DNA from 3 places in the Metabacillus sp. KJ11-3 genome. Region 2 is predicted to be linked to each of the others. Evidence: riboswitches for the same ligand, from Rfam matches in the RefSeq annotation. Region 2 holds a riboswitch; each other region holds the start of a gene.

Region 1 (6,048 bases), 1.7 Mb from region 2:
AGATTTGAAAAGTATGTTAGAAAATGAGGAGATTGATGTTATTAGTATTGCAACTGGTGGTAAAGAAAACGGTTCCCATCATTATGCACCTGCTAGAATGGCGATTGATGCAGGGAAAGATGTACTGGTAGAAAAACCTTTATCTAATAATATTGAAGAAGCTCGCGAATTGGTGAATTATGCAAAAGCAAAAAACGTACGCTTAGCATGTAATTTAAATCACCGTTTTGTACCGGTTGCAGAACAGGCTAAGAAGTGGATTGATAATGGAGACCTCGGAACATTATTATATCTTAATATGAAATTAACAATTGGCAATCCTAACGAATCTAGTCCCTGGATCCACATGAGAGCCCTTCACACACATTCAATTGATGTGATTCGTTATTTTGGAGGAGATATTAAACGTGTTCAAGCATTCATGACAAAAGCACCCGGGAGAAAAGTATGGTCTACAGCTTCAATTAATTTAGAATTTGAATCTGGTGCAGTTGGGCATTTAACGGGTAGTTATGATATGGATAACAACCATCCGATAGAAACTTGTGAAGTTGCCGGCAATAAGGGGAGGTTTTTTATTGATAATGTATATGAAAACTTAACGTTTTATCCGCATAAAAGCAGTGAATTAAAGGTGTTTCGCAATTCAGTTCTAACGGGAATGAATGGTTTTAATGAAACTTTTAAAAATAGAATAAATACGTTTATTAGTGAGATAAAACAATCTACTCCGCCGGAAAAAATCACCGGCTCTGGTCATGAGGCATTAGCAGCACAGGAAGTAATAGAAGCAGCTATTCGCTCACAATTGGAAAATGGTGCAGTTATTGAAATTGGAAAATGAATATGTAGTAAAAAAACACCATTTTCATTTCGGTAATTGACTAAAAAAAGAGATTGTTTAATACTTATTGTAAGCGTTTACTAATATATGAAAGAGAACGTTTACTTACTAGATAAACATCCATGTTATTTTATCTAGAGGAGGCACATATATGTCAGCAACTACATATCAAAGTAGTGAATATATGAAAACAGAAGAATTTCCATTTTGGATTCAGAGATTTCATCATGATTCTACAAACATACCTCCTGCGCATTCACATGAGTTCATTGAACTTGTATTTGTAGTTAAAGGCAATGCAAGACATATATTTGAAGAACAATCCTACATGATCAAAACAAATGATGTTTTCATCATTAATCCCGGTGAAGTTCATACGTTTAATATTGATAAAGGCGAATCATTAGAAATTATTAATTGCTTATTTCTTCCTAATTTAATTCAAGACTCCTGGTTAAAAGAACTAGGTGTTTCTCAATCAATGGATTATTTTTATATTCATCCTTTCTTAGATAATAACGAGCGTTTCCATCATCTCTTAAATTTAGATGTCAATACCTCATCAAGATTTTTACATTTATTAGAAGGGATGATGTTTGAATACAACAGGGAAAATTCATGCTACTCCACTTTAATACGTTTACAGCTAGTAGAATTGTTAATCATTTTGTCCCGTCAATATAATGATAGAAAATCAAGATGTATGCAACCTCTCTCAAAGCAAGATGATGTAAACATTTTGATTCAAAGAATATGTGGATATTTAACGAGAAACTTTGATCAGAAAATCTCCATCCAGACCCTCTGTCACTTATTTAATATCAGTCCACGTCATCTAAACCGCCTATTTAAACAAGAAACAGGACAGACCATAATCGAGATGGTACACAATATCAGAATTGAAAAAGCAAAACAATATTTGATAGAAACCGATGAAAAAGTGATTAATGTTGCGATAAGAGTCGGGTATGAAGACCCTGCGTTTTTTAGCCGCTTATTTCGAAGAATAGTTGGCTGTTCTCCCGGTAAATTTAAAGCAAGTAGCTACATTACAAGTATTAAAGTTTGATGCTCACTTATATGAAAAGAACCGATAGATTTATATTAAATAGTTATCTATAATATGTTTTAGGAATTTAATCATTTCCTCTTCTATTTTTAACCATGTATCATTCATCAACAAATCCATTTTACAAACGACTAAGTCTATATTATACTCTCTAATAGAAAACAAAAAAATAAATACTGAACAAATAGGTTTCTTACCATATGTAAGACTAAGAGGGAAGTTTGGTGTAAATCCAACACGGTCCCGCCACTGTAAGCGAAGAGTAAGGTTATGTAAGAACCACTGTGTGTAAAGCATGGGAAGGAATAACCGGCATTCAAATTCGTAAGTCAGGAGACCTGCCTATTATGTTTTTTAAGCTTCCTCGAGGAAAGGAATGTTTAAAGTGCTCTTTAGTCAGTCTCTTGCTGCTTTATTGCTATTATTTTTATAGTAGATTGGATGTTTATACATATCTTGAACAAGAGAAATACCATTTAGATGCCTTTATTCAACGCTTTCTATAGAGAATAGCGTTTTTTTGTGTTCAAAAAAGAAAGGGAGAATGAACAAATGAATACGTTTATGAAAAAGTGGGGTTTATTAAGTGTTGTTCTTTTGTTAAGCATGTTCATGATCGTGGGGTGCGGATCTCAAGAGGATACCACACAAGGTGAGCAGAATACTAAGAATGATTCGACTCAACAAGAAGAGAATAATACTGAGAGTGCACAGGCGTTTCCAGTCACGATAACGGATGATGCAGGTAAGGAAGTAACCATCGAATCTGAGCCTGAATCAATCGTTTCTATCCAAGCGAGTAATACTGAAATTCTTTTCGCTCTTGGACTAGGTGATAAAGTGATAGGTGTTTCTGATTATGATAACTACCCTCCAGAAGCATTAGAGATAGAAAAAGTAGGTGCTCAGGATATCAATGTTGAAATGGTACTATCCCTTCAACCTGATATTGCGTTAGTAACCGATTATCATAATGAAACACACCCTGATATTTTAAAGCAACTTGAAGAAGCAGGAATTAAAGTGGTTGTTGTTGGTGATACCTCTTCATTTGATGAAGTATATAAAAATATCCAAATGATTGGACAAGCAACAGGGACTGAAGAAAAAGCTAACGAAATTGTAACTGATATGGAAGACCGTCTTGCTGCTATAAAAGAAAAAGCTGCAGCTGAAATTACAGAGAAAAAGAAAGTATGGGTAGAAGTTTCTCCATCACCGGATATCTTTACAACAGGTAAAAACACATTTATGAATGAAATGCTGGAATCAATCCAAGCAGTTAATGCCGCAGAAGACCAAGAAGGCTGGGTGAAATTAACGGAGGAAGAAATTGTTAAACTAAACCCTGATGTGATTATTACAACGTATGGCTATTATATAGACAATCCAAGTGAACAGGTATTAGCACGTAAAGGGTGGACAGAAGTACCAGCAATTAAAAATAAACAGGTATTTGATGTTGATAACGATACAGTAACAAGACCAGGTCCGCGTTTAATTGAAGGAGTCGAGACACTTGCGAAGCTTATTTATCCTGAAGTGTTTGAAAAGTAAAATTACGTGGCTGTATATTCTAAGCGGAGGGTTTGTACTTAGTACAGCCCTCCTTGGTTTATTTATTAGCAGTGTCCAAGTGCCGATTCCCACTATTTTACATATCATTTCTGACAATGCATTCGGTTTTGGGTGGCTGGGAGAAATTCCAAAAAATGAAGAGATGATCATATGGAATATTCGTTTGCCAAGAGTACTGCTGGGGTTTTGTGTTGGGGCATCTTTATCATTAGCAGGAGCCGCCTTTCAAGGACTGTTACGAAATCCATTGGCAGATCCTTATACAATCGGGGTGTCGTCAGGAGCATCACTTGGTGCGGTGTTTGTTATCTTTTTTCAATTTTCGATAATCGGCTTAGGAAGCTTTACACTTCCTGTTGTGGCAATCATAAGTGGCTTTATTACTCTTTTCCTCGTTTTTGGCCTTGTGAAATTAAGCAGTCGAAACCTGGCAATTGAAACGATTATTCTGGCCGGAATTATCGTAAGTGCATTTATTGGCGCCATTGTCTCACTAATTATCTCATTAAGTGACCGTGATTCAATGACACAAATTATTTATTGGCTGTACGGTAGTGTTGGGATGAGAAGCTGGACACATGTAACATTAATTATTCCGTTTATGGCGCTCGGGACCTTCATTTTATTTGCAAATCATCGGGAGTTAAATGCATTGGCACTAGGTGAGGAAGCAGCAGACCATATAGGTGTTGATGTGAGAAAAAGAAAAATCTTTATTCTAATTGGTGCTTCCCTATTAACAGGTGCAGCTGTTGCGGTCTCAGGCTCGATAGGTTTTGTCGGACTTGTTATTCCACATCTTATTCGCTTAATAACGGGACCGAATCATCGCCATGTTCTACCATTGTCAATGCTTGTAGGTGGAGCATTTCTCATTTTGGCAGACTTAGTATGCCGAACCATTATCGCTCCCAAGGAAATGCCGATTGGTGTGATCACAGCTTTAATTGGTGCACCGGTTTTTGCACTTTTATTAATTAGAGAACGTATTGGGCGGAGGAGATCGTAAATGATAAGAATTCAGAACTTAGTTGGCGGTTATTCACATCCGCCCATTATAAACGGTATTGATGCAGATATCAAAAAAGGTGAGTTTTTCACCCTCCTTGGTCCAAACGGAAGTGGAAAAACGACCATTTTCAAGCTTATTACAGGTCAACTACCGATTATAGGTGGAGATGTGTATTTATCAAACCAATCGATTACAAGTCTATCCAAGCTTGATAAAGCGAAAAAAATGGCTGTACTCACCCAGGAAGCAAATGTATCATTTGATTATACGGTTGAAGAAATTATCGCACTCGGTCGATACCCGCATCAAAAGGGTTTTCTCAAACAACTTACAAAACACGATATCGCCTTAATGGATCATGTCATGGATATGACAAGTATTACCCAATTCAAAAAAACTCCATTTCGCATGATAAGCGGTGGGGAAAAGCAAAGAGTTTTATTGGCGAAGGCTTTAGTGCAGGAACCTGAAATTTTACTTCTAGATGAGCCTACCAACCATTTAGATATTAAGCATACTTTTCAAATGCTCGATTTATTAAAAGAACAACAGCAATCAATGGGATTAACCATTTTTGCCATTTTACATGATTTAAATGTGGCATCACTTTATTCTGATCGCATCGCCCTGCTGCATCATGGGCAGTTTCTAGAAGTTGGGGATGTAGAAACGTTAAGAAAAGTGAATCAGCTGAAAAAAGTGTATGAGGTGGATGTACTTTCTCAATCACATCCAACAATTCCAAAGCCACAGTTGTTATTGACTCCAAACCATCGTATATCTCCACAACCTTATAATTTTAAAGAATCTTATGCGATTAAACAAACGAAGGAATTTATCCATGTTCAGTTCAACCATCCGTTAAAATCAATATCTAATGGTGTAATTGGCGATGGAATTCAGTGGCTCACTCATTTTTGTAATTTTCATGTGAAGAAAAATTATCATTGTGATGAGCCGCCTAAAGATGTACAGACCAGGATGAAAAAAATGAACATCCCATTTGAACAAGCACTTGGGATGATGACAGCTGTTATTTTGGAGGATGTTGTCATAATAGAAGAGGAAGTAAATGGAATCCAGCTGCTTGCTATTGTGACTGCAGGTGTTGGAAATGCAGTTGATATCACAAAACAACCAATTACAGAACCAGTTCAAACGATTGGAACAATCAATACTATGCTCTTTATTGATGCACATTTTACAGATGGAGCACTTGTTAATGGGTTACTGTCAGCAACAGAAGCAAAAGTCAAGGCTCTAACCGATTTAAACATAAAAGATCCCCAGACTAAGTCAATGGCAACCGGCACATCAACCGATGCAGTTGTTCTCGGTTTAACACAGCAGGGAGAAAAAACTCCTTATGCCGGATCAGGGACGGTTGTTGGCCGGGCAATAGGTCAAATTATTTATAAGGCTACATATGAAGCAATCAAGAAATATTTACTTCGCGTAAACAAAGGTCGTTATGATAGAAAAGAGGAATCTTGATGCAACAGAAAAGATTAGTCATTGCAGGAACCGGAAGTGGAGTTGGAAAAA
Region 2 (6,048 bases):
TTTTACGAACGGTAGGACAACAACCGTTAAGCCCCATTCTAGCTACTTTTCTTTTTTGGACATTTAATCACCCCATTATTCCTTATCTTTTAGGGTACGCTTTTAATAAATATTTGCTTGGATCAAAGCCTAGAGGCATGGTTGAATTTAACCATTAGGAAGGGAACATTTTCATTTTTTCTGGAGAATAATATAGATTTGATCAAACATTTTACCAACTAATAATTTACTAAGAGACTTAAATAATAATTAATCTATAACTTAAGCCAAATGCGTTAAGGAATTCGATTATATTTTTGTCAAACTTACTTAGCGTACAAAATTTCTAAAATGTTGACGATACATACTAAAAGCTGCAAACACCAAATCGATGCATGCAGCTTTTAGTTTCCTTTTCTATTAATATAAAATGCTCTCATTCAATTAAAGTCACTTTATTTTGTATTAGTCATTATCATTTTGTTTTCTGCGTGATTCTCCGCCTTTTTCTCCAATTTCTTGATAAAATTCTTTATCATGATTTTCAGAAGTCGCTTCTCCGCCTTTTTGTCCTATTTCTTGATAGAATTCCTTATCATGATTTTCAGAAGTGGCTTCTCCACCTTTTTGTCCTATTTCTTGATAGAATTCCTTATCATGGTTTTCAGAAGTGGCTTCTCCACCTTTTTGTCCTATTTCTTGATAGAATTCCTTATCATGGTTTTCAGAAGTGGCTTCTCCACCTTTTTGTCCTATTTCTTGATAGAATTCCTTATCATGATTTTCAGAAGTCGCTTCTCCGCCCTTACGTCCAATCTCTTGATAGAACTCCTTATCATGATTTTTTGAAGTAGCTTCTCCACCTTTACGTCCTGCTTCCTCTAATGTCATTTTCTTATTATTATCTTTACTCATTTTGTACATCCTCCTTTAAGTTTTTCTTCTTATTTGCTTACGCTAATCTTGTACCACCTTCTTTTCCCTCTAAAACCTACTTTTTCTTGTTTAATCGTTTTGTAATATTTTTAATCTAATCATTATGTTTTATCTGTTATATAGTGGGTAAAAAAATACAAAAGTAGAATGAAAGATTCTACATCTCAAGGAGGTATGGTTATGAAACGAGCATTAATGATTGTTGGTATAGGAGCATCTGCTTCAATATGGTTATCTTCTAAATCGAATAGAGTGAAGCTGGAAAACTTACTAAGAGACTGGAAACGGATGATAAGACCTTCTTCTTATGTAAAAAATAAAAGTCTCCCAATTGAAAAGGGAGGAAATCCACATCCTTATGATCTGGAAGACAATAAAATGGTCAGCGAAGGTGCTATGTATTCAGTAAATTTCTATAATGAAAAATTACAGTAGAAAACATGATTCCTTATTACCAAGCCTTTCTTTTCTATCAAAATAAAAAATAAATAGTTTGCGATAGTTTAATGAAGCGGCGGTAACTAAGTACCCCGCTCATTTCTTTGTTTTAAGAAGTAGTGTGTAAAAAATGATAATCATCTTGGTGAGGTGGAAAAATGGCTTTATTTTTTCTAGTAATTTACTTCATCGTCATTGCAACTGTCATTGAAATTCATGTCATTTTATTTCGGTTAACAGATCTTAAGCTCGAAGTTTCAAGATTCCAAGTCATATCACTTATGACAGGTACAGGCTTTACAACAGGTGAATCAGAACTTATTTTAGGCCATCCTATCCGAAGAAAGTTGGCTATCTTTCTTATTTCGTTTGGTGCTGTCTCACTTGCTGTGATTATATCGTCTATTAGCAATTTCCTCTCTAATAGTATTAAAACAAAAGAAGTTCTTTATATCGCAGGTGGAGCAATCCTCATCCTTGGTTTGGTAAAACTGCCCTACATTCAGAATTTATTATCTAAGCTTTTTGCTAATAAACTGAAAAGAAATATTGAAATAGCTGATTTACCGATACGGGATGTATTTTTAACCGAGGAAGAAGATGATCTCCTCAACCTCCACATTTATAAGGAATCATCTCTCTTTTCTAAAACAATGAGCCAAGTGATAAAAGAGCATGAGCAGTTGGAATTTGTTGTTTTGTTTATCAAAAGAGGTGAAATAAAGATTAGAAAGAAGATTTATGATACAAAAATTCATGAAGGCGATCAAATTCTACTATTTGGGAAAAAGGAAATCATTAATGATAAATTCAAAGAGGATGTAAAAATCATGGAAGAGAAACGTAAAAAGCAGAATCATACTCCAATAGAAGAGCATTCGGTAAAGCACGAAAAAAGCCCTTAATAAGCTTTGCAGTTTGTAGACAAAGTAAAATTTGCTAGCCTTTCAGACTGATTGCTAACGCTTGCGTATCAAAGCACGAAGCCTTGTGAGGAGCGGAGTTACCGGTGTTGGTAATGAGCACCGTAGCAAGGTGAGTAACGAAGAAAGCGAGCGTTTGTCAACAGTCTGAAAAAGCCCTTAATGGGCTTTGGGGGGTTAAGTTTATACTAAATACTGTTCCATACTCGCTCAAGATTTAATGGAACATAGACTTTATCTCCATGAATCTCTCTATGGATAATACACTCTTCCATATCTTGACTTTCACCACGACCGACTATATTTTTACGTTTGGCTCTTGTGTTTTTTCCTAATAGATTATCTAAGCTTACTTTACTAGATTTCATTTTCCATTCTCCCTTTCTTAAAAATTAGTAGTAGTTTTCTTTATGGAGCTTTTACCCATATATATAAATGATGAAACAACAATTTTGACTTTTTTTAGAACTAGATTCAGCTTAATAATTTTTAAGAGAAGCTTTTATTTTGTATTTGCTACATGTTCCTGTTATCTTTGTTCTTGTATTATTACTATAATTGTCCAAATCTACGAATCTTTGTTAACTGCGAAAAATTATATTGCTTATTTTACCCAACTGCTTTATGATGGAACTATACTAAAGATCAACTATATATTGATTTTTATTTCTATCAAAAAACTATATATTGTATACATACAAGAAATAGGCGCTATTTAGCTTAATTGGGAATCTGGTGAAAATCCAGAACTGTCCCCGCAACTGTAAATGTGACGAATTGAGAAAACCACTGTACCTCATGTATGGGAAGGACTCATAGTAGGAAGAGCATAAGTCAGGAGACCTACCTATACCTTGTGAAAGTTTCAATTTCTTCGGGGACTGAGAAGATGAAACGATAGTAACCTCTTGAGCTATTCAACTTCCTAAGAACTTGCTCTCTTTCTGTCGTTTTATCTCCTTATCCCTGCCAATAAACGACAAGACGGAGGAATATTCATGAGCAAGACAACCTTATCCCCAATGATCAATGGACAAGAAGCCTTTGATTTTACAAAACTAACTGCATTTATTAAAAATATCCATCAACATTTTCCAACATTAAATATTGACGAATATCTGAACAGAATTGAAAATACGATTCTGCAAAGAGATTCCTATACATCTGAACAATTAACAAATCTGCTTATTTTAGAAGGGCTATCAAATATCCATGAACTAGAACCTGAGTGGACCTATTTTTGTTCACATATTTATTTAGCCAAGCTATATAAAGAAGCTGCTCAAAACCGCGGATATAATAAAAAACAAAAATACGGTAATTTTTACGAACTACTTACAACACTTGTATCAAAAGGACTTTACAGCACAAGTCTAGTAGAAAATTATACGAAGAATGAGATTGATCAAATTGGTTCCTTTTTAAACCCTGACAATGATTACCTATTTACATATATTGGACTTCGCACATTAGCTGACCGCTATTTAACAAAGGATTTCTCAAAACAGGTGTACGAATTGCCACAAGAACGATTTTTAGTGATCGCAATGACGTTAATGGCCCGCGAAAATAAAGAAAATCGTCTTGCGCTTATTAAGCAAGCATACTGGGCTATGAGTAATCTTTATATGACAGTTGCCACACCAACTCTTTCAAATGCAGGAAAGCCTATTGGACAGCTTTCAAGCTGTTTTATTGATACGATTGATGACAGTCTTCAAGGAATTTTTGACAGCAACACAGACATTGCCAATCTATCAAAATCCGGTGGCGGTGTTGGAGCTTATCTTGGTAAAATTCGTAGTCGTGGAAGTGATATCCGCGGATTCAAAGGTGTTTCTTCCGGCATTATTCCATGGATGAAGCAATTGAACAATACAGCTGTCAGTGTTGATCAGCTGGGACAACGTAAAGGAGCGATCGCTGTCTATCTTGATGTATGGCATAAAGATATCTTCTCCTTCCTTGATGCCAAGCTCAATAACGGTGATGAAAGAATGCGGACACATGATATCTTTACAGGCGTCTGTATCCCAGACCTTTTCATGGAACAGGTTGAAGCACGCGCTGACTGGTATTTATTTGATCCACATGAAGTCCGTACTGTTATGGGCTTTAGCATTGAAGATTTTTACGACGAACAAAAAGGAAATGGAAGCTTCAGAGAGCGTTATTGGGCATGTGTTCAAAATGAACAGCTTTCAAAGGAAAAGGTCCCTGCTATTGAGATTATGAAACGAATTATGATCAGTCAATTAGAAGCAGGAACACCATATATGTTCTATCGGGATGAGGTAAACCGTAAAAACGCAAACTCTCATCAAGGAATGATCTATTGCAGTAATCTTTGCACGGAAATTACGCAAAACCAAAGTCCAACAACTGTGGAAGAGCAATATACGGAAGATGGAAAAATCATCACAATCAAAACACCGGGTGATTTTGTCGTATGTAACCTTTCATCTATAAATCTTGCGAAAGCTGTAACTGATGATGTGTTGGAAAAACTGATTCCTATCCAAGTAAGAATGTTGGACAATGTGATCGATTTAAATACAATTCCTGTTCTTCAAGCAAGATTAACAAATGAAAAATACCGAGCAATTGGATTAGGAACCTTTGGTTGGCACCACCTATTAGCTCTAAAGCAGCTTAAATGGGAGCATGAAGAAGCGATTCAATTTGCTGATGAATTATACGAAAAGATCTCTTTCTTAACGATTTCAGCAAGCATGGAACTTGCGAAGGAAAAAGGTACCTACTCTGTGTTTAAAGGCTCCGATTGGGAAACAGGTGCTTATTTTGACAAACGTGGGTATCAAACAAAAGAAAGTAGCTTTGATTGGGGCGCACTAAAAAGGAAAGTGGCAAATTACGGAGTAAGAAATGGATATTTAATGGCCGTTGCACCTAATGCTTCGACCTCTATTATTGCAGGAAGTACAGCAAGTATTGATCCAATCTTCCAAAAGGTTTATTCAGAAGAAAAGAAAGACTATAAAATTCCGGTAACTGTTCCGGATCTTAATTCAACAACAACTTGGTATTATAAATCTGCTTATTTTATTGATCAGCATTGGAGCATTAAACAAAATGCAGCACGACAACGACATATCGATCAATCAATCTCGTTCAATCTTTACGTACAAAATACAATTAAAGCCAAGGATCTGCTTGACCTTCATCTATCAGCATGGAGAGAAAGATTGAAAACTACTTATTATTTACGATCTACTTCCAGTACGATTGAAGAATGTGATTCTTGCGCTAGTTAATTTCTTTAGGTAAATATTTTTTAGGAAAGCTCTTTTCAAAAATGTTTTATATAAGTTCTTTATAAGAAAAGGTTGATTGGAGCGGAAGGTTCGAGACTCCTGTGGGAGCTGTGGGACAGGTGAGACCCCGGAGGCGCTTTGCGCTGTGGAGGCTCACCGCCCACCCCACGGAAAGCGAGTATCCTGGAGCTCCAATCAACTATCTCAATACTTATTACAAAGACAACAAGGTTTGCGAATAAGACCTTAAGTCACTCTCACTATTCCCTAATTGTTAAAAAGGAGTCTTCATATGGAACTAACGAAACGAAAAATCATGGATGCGGCTGCACCAAACCGCTCAACAGGTATTATAAATGGTGAAAGCTCAAACGTATTAAACTGGGATGATGTTTCATTTCCTTGGGCATATCCCCGCTATAAAAAAATGCTGGCAAATTTTTGGACACCCTTTGAAATCAATATGGCTCAAGATATTAAGCAATATCCCGATTTAA
Region 3 (6,048 bases), 2.1 Mb from region 2:
CATGGAAATAATAGCCCGTGTTGTTCCTTGAGCCTTTGCTTCCTTTGAAACATCATCATCCGCAATATAACAATGCAAGTCCCCACCATGCTTTTGGAATCTCTTACGACCTGAACCACTTTCAATCATTTGCACATCCGCCACTACATGACGGCCCGCTAAAATGGATTGAATCCCTGCCTCAATTGCATCCGATGTAAAAATCATACTGCGGCCTAACTCAAAATCTGCCGAAGCGTGAATGACACGCCGAACAACTAACCATTGCTCATCTGTAAATGGATGTTCGCCCATTTCTTCTTTGATAATGGAAAAGCTGTAATCATAAATTTTGTCTGGATCTACTGTTACAGGAATAAATTTGGTATTAAAGTTTGTGTTTGCCAAGAATAAAACCTCCCAATAATTGAGTTACTTCTTCAAAAGAAGTACAAAAATTTTCATATTTTATCGCTGGACGTTTGATTAAAATAACAGGAATCCCTAATTGCAAAGCAGCTGTCATTTTTTCATCTACAGATCCTACTTTGCCGCTTTCCTTTGTAATCATCAGCGTCACATTGTATTGCTCACATAATGCTTTATTTAAAGATTCAGAAAATGGTCCCTGTATCGCAATAATGTCTTTTTGTTTTATACCTAAACGATTGCACTTTTCCATGTTTCCTACATTTGGCAGCATTCTGCATACAAGCCGGATATCATCATGCATTAAGTGTTTTGTGAATATTTCCAATGTTTTGCTACCTGTTGTCAGCATGACTGTCCCTTTATGAGATTGAGCTAATTTAGCTGCTTCTTCATAATTTTCAACTTCTGTAATGAGAGGCGAAATAAATTGTTCTTCTGGCCTTTCATAACGAATATATGGAATTTCACTTGCTTTTGCAGCTGCCATTGCGGTTTTCGACGCTTCTTCCGCATATGGATGGCTGGCATCGATGACACAGGTGATCTTTTGCTTTTGAATCATTGCCATCATGTCATCAACTGATAACCTTCCAACTTGGCAAGGTATATCTTTTGCATGTAAGCTTTCGGCTGCAGATTCTGTGACAACCGTTGCTAATAAGGGATAGCCTTGATTTTGCAAGTGAATGGCCAATGCTCTTGCATCACTTGTGCCTGCTAAGAATAAAATCATGTGTTCCTCCTAATCTCCACATGGTGCCGGCTCGATTTCAATTTTGGAGCTCATATCCTGATAGGTAAAATCCTGAATTCTTTTCACACGTTTAAAATATTTAAAAAGACGTTCATTTGGATGGGCATTTTGTTTATACTCTTCTATCATTTTCGTTAATAACGGCAGCAACTGATCTGGTTCAATCCCTTCTGCTACTGGCTGTGCAGCATGCGCTGTTCGGCCAACAGGCTTTGCGCCAATAAATAAATCAAATTTCTTCTTGCGGTAAACAATCCCGATATCATCGAAAACAGCCCGATAACAGGCCATCCCGCAACCGTTGAAACCAATATGTAATTCTTTTGGAAGCTTTAATCCTCCCAGTTTTGATGATATTTCTTCTGCATATGGTATAGATTCAGCTTTTTCACCGTAGCAAAAATCACAAGCTTTTAGATTTAAAACATCTCCGACAGGCATGACAAGTAAATCATTTTGTTCAAGTTTTTTTACAATCGATTCGGGCTGATCTGTTGGAACTTTAAGTAAAAAACGATGATCTGGCGTATATTCCATGGTGCCTGTCTCGCCAATGGTTTCTGCCAATACGCTCATTTGCTTTGGGGTAATAAATTTATTGGCAACACCAGGTGAAACAGCAAATTCAAATATGTCTTCGATTGTCTGCTGAACGAAATGCGAAGGTTCTATTTCCGATTTTGACACCAAGGATAGAGCCTTTAGAGCTAAATCTAATGAGCTAACTTCCTGTTTTTTTCTATTAATTTGTTCATAACCCGCTTGTGCCTCACCTGTTTCTTGATTTAATGCCCATGGTTCGGCTTCCTTTTTCAAACGCTGATGCGGTTTTAAGCTCTGCTTATCCTCACCTAACGTATATTTACGCTGATAACCTCGAGGTGTAATGATCTTATTGTCATAAAAGAACGTAGAAGAATTCCCAATTATAACCGTAGTTAGCATTCCGATATCATGTTCTAACATTTTATCCAGTGTTGTCAGCACAACATTTTGATTGGCCCGATAGGCACTTTTCACAAGTCCTACAGGTGTTTCTGGAGAACGATATTTTAATAAAATATGTTGCGCCTCTACAATTTGGCGTGTCCGTCGACCGCTTTTCGGATTATATAAAGCTATAACAAAATCCGCCATCGCAGCTGCTTCAATGCGCTTTTCGATTACGGTCCAAGGTGTTAAATGATCACTTAGACTGATCGTGCATGAGTCATGCATGACGGGTGCACCCAGTAAGCTCGCACAAGAATTAATGGCTGAAATACCCGGAACAATTTCTACTTCAATACCTTCTTTTTCAGTCCAGCCCTTCTCAATCAGCACTTCATACACTAATCCAGCCATTCCATAAACACCTGAATCCCCGCTGGAAATGACTGAAACAATTTGACCTGCTTCTGCTTTCTTTACTGCATCCTGTGCACGTGACACTTCTTCTGTCATACCCGTACTAACAATGGATTTTGCTGTTACCAAATGTTGAATTAGCTCCACGTATGTTTTATAGCCGATAATACAATCACTTTGCTGCAACGCAACTACAGCTCGATTTGTAATATGCTCACGATCACCAGGACCGAAGCCAACAACAAAAATTTTCCCTTTATTCATAGGCTTACCTCCAAATAAAAAATGCCTGCACTCCTTTTAAAAGGAATACAGGCATGTGAAATAGCAGTATAAAAAAAGCATACTAAAAACACAAAAACAATAGGTAACATTGTCCCGCCTATACTTCTCCCTCCGAAAAGCAAGTGTCGTTTAAATAAGCAGGTTTCCTGACTTAAGCTTCTTTTTACTCTTACACCTTCCCGATATCTCAGTGGTATTGTAATTTCATCAGCTCTTACAGTTGCGGGGGCAGTACCAGACTTTCACTAGTTTCCCTTTTACCTCACATATGTGAGCACTTATTTAAATACATTATTAAATTTTTTATTAATATAACATACAATCTCGTAAGTTAATATACTATTTTTTGTAAATATCATAAAAGCTTATGTAGAAAACCCCTTTTTAAGTTGATATCATGCTTCATTACGTTGGCTCATGGTATCAAATAGTAATTGTGAATATGGGTGCTTTAGCTGCCAGCGTTCCCAATGTGTAATAGTCTCTACGATTTCCCCTTGATGCATTACTTCTATACGTTTGCATAGTTGTTTAGTGGACTGTAAATCATGGGTAATGAATAGATAACTTGTCCCGTTTTGTATTTGAAAAGATCTTAAACTTTCTAGAATTGATTGTTGAGAAGGACGATCTAAGCTAGCGATAGATTCATCTAAAATAATGAGTTTCGGCTTAACGGCTAAAGCTTTTGCAATACAAATACGTTGTTTTTGCCCACCACTTAATTGATTAGGAAAATACTCCAAAAATGACGAGTCCAAGCCTACTACATCCAATAGTTTCTTACATTCTTCATACCAATTCTTTTGATCTGGAAAAAAATTACGAATAGGCTCTGATAGGATCTCTTCAATACGCATTTTAGGATGCAATGAGGCTGAAGAATCTTGCAATACCATTTGGAAGTTTTTATAGAATGTACTAAATTTTAATTGTTTTGAGTCAATGCTATGTCCATTCCATAAAATTTGCCCGGAAGTTTGTTTCTCCATTCGCATGATTAATTTTGCAATGGTACTTTTTCCGCTCCCACTCTCACCTACAAGTGCTACGCTTTCACCTGTTGAAATGGTTAAGTTAACATTGTTAACAGCCATTTTTTTCTTGCTTTTCCCTCTTCGAAATCGAATAGGATACTCTTTTGTCACTTGCTTTAATTCTAACATTATGATGAAAGTACCCCTCCTTCATTCATATGAATGACACGATCCGCATACTTTTTTATACTGTTTTCATCATGTGAAATGAGAAGTACTGTTAATCCTAGATTACGTTGTAACTGCTTTAATAACCTTAATACTTTTTCACGATTTACGATATCAAGTGCAGTTGTTGGTTCATCAGCAATTAATATTTTCGGCTTTAAACCTACGATCAACGCCAATAATACTCGCTGCCTCATTCCGCCGCTTAACTCAAATGGATATGAACGAAGAATTTGTTCCGGTTCGGAAAAACCGACTTGGGTGAGCAGATGATGCAATAGTTGTTCAACTTCTTGATTTGTACCTAGCTTTCTCTGTCGAATTGTCTCTAACATCTGCTTTTTTACTAGCCTAATTGGGTCTAATCCGTTTAATGAATGTTGAATCATCATGGCAATACTCTGTCTTCTTAAATTTTCAAATTGCTTCTCACTAAAGTCCACAATATTTTTCCCTTCAAATAGAATTTGCCCTTTTGTCACATGTAACCCTTTATCTAGTAATCCAACTATTGCATTTGATACAATACTTTTACCCGCACCACTTTTACCAGTCATTGCAACTATTTCTCCTGGATATAACATGAAAGATGCATCTTGAATAATCACTTTTTGCTGCTGCCTATGTTTATATGTAACTTCTATATGCTCAACCTTTAATAATGGGCTTCCTTCCACCATTTTATGCCTCCTTACCTACTGTCCTATTCATTATCCCCAGTTTTTCACTTACTAACTGACATGCTAGGACAAATAAAACAATAGATAAACCAGGGAAAAACATAACATGTGGAGAAGTCTGGAAATATCCAATCGCATCATTTAGCATTGCACCCCAATCAGGTGTGGGTGGCTGAGTGCCTAATCCCAAAAAGGAAAGACCGGCAATATTCAAAACAATCTTGCCCATATCTAAGGCACTAAAAACCATGATAGGCATCCCTATTTGAGGAAGTACATAACGTTTTAAAATACGAAAATGAGTATTTCCAGCCATTCTTGCTGATAGGATATAATTTTCTTGAGATATTTTTACAACAAGACTTCGAATAAAGCGAACATAACTTGCCCAACGAACGACTACAATGGCGAACAGCATATTTACTAAACCGGGACCTAATAAGCCTACTATCGCAATCGTTAGCACAATATCTGGAATGGCTAAAGTGCTATCGATGATCCTCATCATAAAAGAATCTGTACGTCCTCTTACATAACCTGTTAATAACGCAATTGGAATACTAATTAACATAGTGAAGAACATGATGATCAAAGCCGATGTTACACTTATTCGAATACCAAAAATAATACGAGATAAGATACAGCGTCCCAGATGATCTGTTCCAAATGGATAAACCCAACTTGATGACTGTAATCTATCGGCCAAATTTACTGCTATTGGATCATGAGGTGCAATCCATGGTGCAAATAATCCTAGCAAAGAAAAACAAAATAGGATTCCGCCCCCTGCAAGCAAACCAATATTTACTTGCTTGAATCTCTTCAACATTATCTGCCTCCTCCTATCGAACTTTTAAACGTGGATCAATGAGTAAATAGATACAATCTACTAGCATATGAATGGATACAAATAAAATAGCTGCAAAAACAACATAACCTTGAATGACAGGATAATCTCGCATATTAATAGATTCTATGACATATCGACCTAAACCTGGCCATGAAAAAATTGTTTCTACAATGATACTTCCGCCTAGCATATATGCAAAGCTTGTACCAACCATCGTTACAATTGGTAATAAAGCATGCTTGAATACTTGAAATACTAAAATCCTATTTTTCGATATTCCTCTTGCTCTAGATGCCTTAACAAATGGTTGCTGCAACATCTCCAGCATTTGCATGCGCAAAACTCGCGCATATACTGTCCCAAGGCTGAAACCTAATGTTGTCGCTGGTAAAATTAAATTTTCCCAATTATTTCTTCCCATTGATGGTAACCATCCAAAGTGAACTGAGAAAAGATACATAAATAAGAATCCTAACCAAAATGTAGGTATCGCTGAACCTAAGAGTGCTAATACAC

The links. Region 2 has a riboswitch for cobalamin ahead of AC0L8O_RS18975 (ribonucleoside-diphosphate reductase subunit alpha). Riboswitches for the same ligand answer to the same signal wherever they lie in the genome.
Region 1: another riboswitch for cobalamin. It lies ahead of AC0L8O_RS10670 (ABC transporter substrate-binding protein); the one in region 2 lies ahead of AC0L8O_RS18975 (ribonucleoside-diphosphate reductase subunit alpha).
Region 3: another riboswitch for cobalamin. It lies ahead of cobJ (precorrin-3B C(17)-methyltransferase); the one in region 2 lies ahead of AC0L8O_RS18975 (ribonucleoside-diphosphate reductase subunit alpha).

What each region holds. Positions count from the first base shown of each region.
Region 1 is NZ_CM147865.1:2,095,446-2,101,493, forward strand. It holds gene AC0L8O_RS10660 (Gfo/Idh/MocA family protein) at 1-844, shown strand, start outside; gene AC0L8O_RS10665 (AraC family transcriptional regulator) at 996-1,913, shown strand; cobalamin riboswitch at 2,083-2,273, shown strand; gene AC0L8O_RS10670 (ABC transporter substrate-binding protein) at 2,478-3,470, shown strand; gene AC0L8O_RS10675 (FecCD family ABC transporter permease) at 3,433-4,500, shown strand; gene AC0L8O_RS10680 (adenosylcobinamide amidohydrolase) at 4,501-5,997, shown strand; gene AC0L8O_RS10685 (cobyrinate a,c-diamide synthase) at 5,997-6,048, shown strand, end outside.
Region 2 is NZ_CM147865.1:3,807,767-3,813,814, forward strand. It holds gene gsiB (glucose starvation-inducible protein GsiB) at 445-894, opposite strand; gene AC0L8O_RS18960 (hypothetical protein) at 1,096-1,350, shown strand; gene AC0L8O_RS18965 (hypothetical protein) at 1,512-2,258, shown strand; gene AC0L8O_RS18970 (hypothetical protein) at 2,465-2,644, opposite strand; cobalamin riboswitch at 2,966-3,141, shown strand; gene AC0L8O_RS18975 (ribonucleoside-diphosphate reductase subunit alpha) at 3,299-5,551, shown strand; gene AC0L8O_RS18980 (ribonucleotide-diphosphate reductase subunit beta) at 5,844-6,048, shown strand, end outside.
Region 3 is NZ_CM147865.1:1,719,854-1,725,901, reverse strand. It holds gene AC0L8O_RS09105 (precorrin-8X methylmutase) at 1-387, opposite strand, end outside; gene cobK (precorrin-6A reductase) at 368-1,144, opposite strand; gene cobJ (precorrin-3B C(17)-methyltransferase) at 1,154-2,776, opposite strand; cobalamin riboswitch at 2,917-3,094, opposite strand; gene AC0L8O_RS09090 (ABC transporter ATP-binding protein) at 3,193-3,963, opposite strand; gene AC0L8O_RS09085 (ATP-binding cassette domain-containing protein) at 3,963-4,682, opposite strand; gene AC0L8O_RS09080 (ABC transporter permease) at 4,684-5,511, opposite strand; gene nikB (nickel ABC transporter permease) at 5,525-6,048, opposite strand, start outside.